Regions from separate parts of the Streptomyces sp. NPDC046859 genome, predicted to be linked through region 2. Evidence: riboswitches for the same ligand, from Rfam matches in the RefSeq annotation. Region 2 holds a riboswitch; the other holds the start of a gene.

Region 1 (2,443 bases), on a different contig from region 2:
AGGGGGCGCCCGAGGTCACCTCGCCGACGACCTCGCCGCCGGCGACGACCGGGTACCCGGCGCGCGGGACCCGGCGGCCCTCGGCGACCAGGCCGACCAGGACCCGCGGCGGGGCCGTCTCGGCGCGGGCGGCGGCCTCCCGGAGCGCCTCGCGCCCCACGAAGTCGCCCTCCTTCTCGAACTTCACCACCCGGCCGAGCCCGGCGTCGAAGGGGGTGAGCGAGGTCGACAGCTCGTTGCCGTACAGCGGCATGCCCGCCTCAAGGCGGAGCGTGTCCCGGCAGGACAGACCGCACGGGACCAGGCCGACGCCCTCGCCGGCCTCGGTCAGCGCCTGCCACAGCGCCACGGCGTGCTCCGGCTTCACGAACAGCTCGAAGCCGTCCTCGCCGGTGTAGCCCGTGCGGGCGATCAGAGCGGGCACGCCGGCGACGCTGCCGGGCAGGCCGGCGTAGTACTTCAGGCCGTCGAGGTCGGCGTCGGTGAGGGACTTCAGGATGCCCGGGGACTCGGGGCCCTGGACGGCGATCAGCGCGTACGCGTCGCGGTCGTCGCGGACCTCGGCGTCGAAGCCGGCCACCCGCTCGGTCAGGGCGTCGAGCACGACCTGGGCGTTGGAGGCGTTGGCGACGACCATGTACTCCGTCTCGGCGAGCCGGTACACGATCAGGTCGTCGAGGATGCCGCCGTCGGCCTGGCAGATCATGGTGTAGCGGGCGCGGCCGACACCGACGGAGGCGATGTTGCCGACCAGGGCGTGGTTGAGGAAGGCGGCCGCCTGGGCGCCGGTGACCGTGATCTCGCCCATGTGGGACAGGTCGAACAGGCCGGCCCGGGTGCGCACCGCGTTGTGCTCGTCGCGCTCGGAGCCGTAGCGCAGGGGCATGTCCCAGCCAGCGAAGTCGGTCATGGTGGCGCCGAGCGAGCGATGCAGGGCATCGAGCGCGGTACGGCGCGGTGCGGAGGCTGCGGTACTGCTCATCGGTCGGTCTTCTCCAAGGGCAGACGGGCGAGGAACGTCCTCCCCATCTGTCATCGGAACCTGAGAGGTTCGCCACGACCCCCGGCGGGGAAGTTCATGGCTTGCACCTTGGGTGGAGCCACCGCGCACGGTGGCCCGCTTTTCAGATGTGCCTCGCCCGCGCGGTAACGGGGCCTGAGAGATTCAAGGGAGGGACTTGCTCCTTCGGCGCCCCGGCGGCGTACTGCCGGGGACTCTCCCGCGCGGATTCAAACGGCCGGTATGCAGTTGGCGCCGACATCATCGCATGCCCGGGCCCGTCTGCCCCAGGCCACATCTGTAACCGGCCTGTGGCAGTAAGCGAACGAAAACGGAGGCGATCCTCTATTACCTTCTCTTTACACGCGGTGGGGACGGGGAAGCCTGTATGCGGAGGAGGAGGACGATGACGGTGAAGCGCACCTCGGCGTACGCCACGACGTCGGGCATCGCCCTGCCCGGGCAGCCGGCCGCCCCCGTCGTCGAGGCCGGTGCGCCCGCGCCCGTCGTCCGCGACCTGCGCGAGCGGTCCGGCCGCAGCCCGCACGCCCTGCTCTTCGGCCCGCGGGACCTCGTCGTGATCACCGGTCTGCCCGGCAGCGGCAAGTCCACCCTGATGCGCCGGACCGTGCGCGGCCCGCGCGTCGACTCCCAGGACACCCGGGACCGCTGGGACGCCCGGATGCCCGACCTCCTGCCCTACGCCCTCTACCGCCCCCTGGTCCGCCTCTCCCACTACGCCGGGCTGCGCCGCGCCGTCCGGCGCGGGGGCGGGCTCGTCGTGCACGACTGCGGCACCCAGGCGTGGGTGCGCGGCCGGCTGGCCCGGGCGGCCCGGCGCCGCGGCGGCGTCCTGCACCTGCTGGTGCTCGACGTCGACCCGGACACCGCGCTGGCGGGGCAGCGCGAGCGCGGCCGGGGCGTCTCCCGGTACGCCTTCCTGCGCCACCGGCGCGCCGCCGCCCGGCTGATGCGCGCGGTCACCGCCGGCGACCTGCCCCGGGGCTGCGGCTCCGCCGTGCTGCTCGACCGGGACGCGGCCGCGGCGCTGCGCCGGATCGGCTTCACGGGCTGACCGGACCCCGCCGGCCGGCGCGGGGCACCGGTAGCCTTTCGACCCTCAGACGTGTTTCACAGCAGGCGGTCACCCACAGATGGACTTCGCAGCGGATCTCCCCGCGGACTTCCCGGCAGGCTCACCCCTCCACCCGCACGGCGGGTGGCCCGGCAACGAACTGGAGGAGGTGCTCTCCGCCTCCCTCGGCCGGCCCTCGGCGGGCGCCCGGATCGTGGAGGTGCTGGGCCGCAGCTTCGTCTGGGTGCCGCTGCCCAACGGCGGTGGCCCCGACACCGGTCCGCTCGACCTGCCCGGCATGGAGATCGACGGCCAGGGCTATGTCCCGGTGTTCTCCTCCGAGGAGCAGTTCCGCCAGGTCGTCGGCT
Region 2 (2,443 bases):
TCGCGTTGAGCTTCATCGTGCAGGAGCCCAGCGGGATCATGCCGCGGTCGAGGGCGTAGTCGCGGTCGGCGAGCCGGCGCAGGTAGCGCAGCATCGCGGTCTCGGAGCGGTGCTGCCGGAAGACGGGGTGCGTGAGGTACTCGTCGCCGCGCAGCAGCGCCTCGGGCAGCGCGTCCCCGGCGGCCGCGTCCAGCGCGTCGATACGGCCCTCGACGCCGAACGCCTTCCACACGGAGGAGACCTGGGACCGGGTGGTCGTCTCGTCGCAGGCGGCGGACACGTGGTCGGCGTCGACGAGGCGCAGGTTCACCCCGTGGTCGCGGGCGGCGGCGACGACGTCGGCGGCCTTGCCGGGCACGCGGGCCGTCACGGTGTCGAAGAACGAGCCGTGCACGACCTCGACCCCGCCGGCCGACAGGCCCGCGGCGAGGATCGTGGCGTAGCGGTGGGTGCGGGCGGCGATGCCCTTGAGGCCGTCGGGGCCGTGGTAGACGGCGTACATGCCGGCCATCACGGCGAGCAGCACCTGCGCGGTGCAGATGTTGCTGGTCGCCTTCTCCCGGCGGATGTGCTGCTCACGGGTCTGCAGGGCGAGCCGGTACGCCTTGTTGCCGTCGGCGTCCACGGACACGCCCACGAGGCGGCCGGGCAGGCTGCGCGCGAATTTCTCGCGCACCGCCATGTAGCCGGCGTGCGGTCCGCCGAAGCCCATCGGCACACCGAACCGCTGCGTGGTGCCCACCGCGATGTCCGCGCCGAGCTCGCCGGGCGACTTCAGCAGGGTGAGCGCCAGCAGGTCGGCGGCGACGGTCACGAGGGCACCGAGCTCATGGGCCTGCTCGATGACGGGCGTGAGGTCCCGTACGGCACCGGAGGCGCCCGGGTACTGCAGGAGCACACCGTTGATCTCGCGCTCGGCGACCTCGGCCGGGATGCCCTCGCTGAGGTCGGCGACCACGACCTCCACGCCGGTGGGCTCGGCGCGGGTCTGGATCACCGCGATGGTCTGCGGAAGGGCGTCCGCGTCGACCAGGAAGAGGCCCTTCTTGTTCTTGCCCATACGCAGCGACAGAGCCATCGCCTCGGCGGCGGCGGTGCCCTCGTCGAGCAGCGAGGCGCCGGAGGTCGGCAGCCCGGTGAGGTCGGCGACCACCGTCTGGAAGTTGAGCAGGGCCTCCAGCCGGCCCTGGGAGATCTCCGGCTGGTACGGCGTGTAGGCCGTGTACCAGGCGGGGTTCTCCATGACGTTGCGCAGGATGACCGGCGGGGTGAACGTCCCGTAGTAGCCGAGGCCGACCATCGAGTCCAGGACCTGGTTCCGGTCGGCGAGGGAGCGCAGCTCGGCCAGCACCTCCGCCTCGGTCCGCGCACCGGGCAGATCGAGCGCGTCGGCGTTCTTGATGACGTCCGGGACCGCGGCGGCGGTCAGCTCGTCGAGCGAGCCGTACCCGACGTGGGCGAGCATCTTGGCCCGCGCCTCGGAATCGGGACCGATGTGGCGCTGCTCGAAGGGAATTCCTTGCTCGAGCTCGGAGAGCGGAATGCGATGGGCGGTCATTGCGGAGGCCTCCTGGTCTGACGACCTTCGAGGGGCACCACGGCACGGGTACCCGGACGGCCTCCCCCTCTGTCATCTCGACCTGAGAGCTTCACCGGGGCGCCCGAGGGTCCCGGCTTTCACCGTCGGTGAGAGCGGGAGCCGTCGACACCCGCCCTGCTTTCCAGAGTGACCTCGTCCATGCGGTACGTGTGCCTGAGAGATTCCGGGGAGGATTTGCTCCTTCGGCGCCTCCGGTGATCTCCGGAGGACTCTCCCGCACGGGGTCAGCAGCCGACGCCAAGCCTACCAGCGGGGTCGCCGCACGAACCTTCGAGTGGCCGCGGTCACGGATCTGGCTTTTCGTAGTGCTGACGGATGACTTGCGACCAAGTGGAGGGACCGTGCAGACCGACATCGATCCGCGCAACCTGATCGGCCGCAAGGCCTTCGACCGCAGCGGCACCAAGATCGGCACCATCGACGAGGTGTACCTGGACGACGCGACCGGCGTACCCGAGTGGGCGGCGATACACACCGGTCTCTTCTCCCGCGACGCCTTCGTCCCCCTGGAGCCGAGCGAACTGGTGGACGGCAGCCTGCACGTCCCCTTCGACCGCGCCCTGATCAAGGACGCCCCCGACTTCGGCGTGGGCCGGCACCTGTCCCCCGAACAGGAACTGCAGCTCTACCACCACTACGGCCTCGACGTGTCCCCGGGCCCCCCGCCCCCGGACCACGACTTCGGCACCCTGGCCCCCACCAACACCCCCGACGACAATCCCTGACGTAGCCGCGGGCAGTCCTGCCACCGGGGCGGCACAGGCGGGCGCGGCGACACCCCCGAGCGCGGCCCAGCGCCTCCTCCGCCCCGGCAGACCTACCCCCGCACCACAGGCGCCTCCC

Evidence for each region. Region 2 has a riboswitch for glycine ahead of gcvP (aminomethyl-transferring glycine dehydrogenase). Riboswitches for the same ligand answer to the same signal wherever they lie in the genome.
Region 1: linked by a shared signal. The riboswitch ahead of gcvT (glycine cleavage system aminomethyltransferase GcvT) and the one ahead of gcvP (aminomethyl-transferring glycine dehydrogenase) in region 2 are both predicted to bind glycine.

Annotation. Positions count from the first base shown of each region.
Region 1 is NZ_JBEYXR010000028.1:31,496-33,938, forward strand. It holds gene gcvT (glycine cleavage system aminomethyltransferase GcvT) at 1-982, opposite strand, end outside; glycine riboswitch at 1,135-1,233, opposite strand; gene ABZ899_RS30310 (AAA family ATPase) at 1,407-2,075, shown strand; gene ABZ899_RS30315 (enhanced serine sensitivity protein SseB) at 2,155-2,443, shown strand, end outside.
Region 2 is NZ_JBEYXR010000009.1:274,268-276,710, forward strand. It holds gene gcvP (aminomethyl-transferring glycine dehydrogenase) at 1-1,558, opposite strand, end outside; glycine riboswitch at 1,732-1,827, opposite strand; gene ABZ899_RS16940 (PRC-barrel domain-containing protein) at 1,942-2,325, shown strand; gene ABZ899_RS16945 (DNA polymerase IV) at 2,418-2,443, opposite strand, start outside.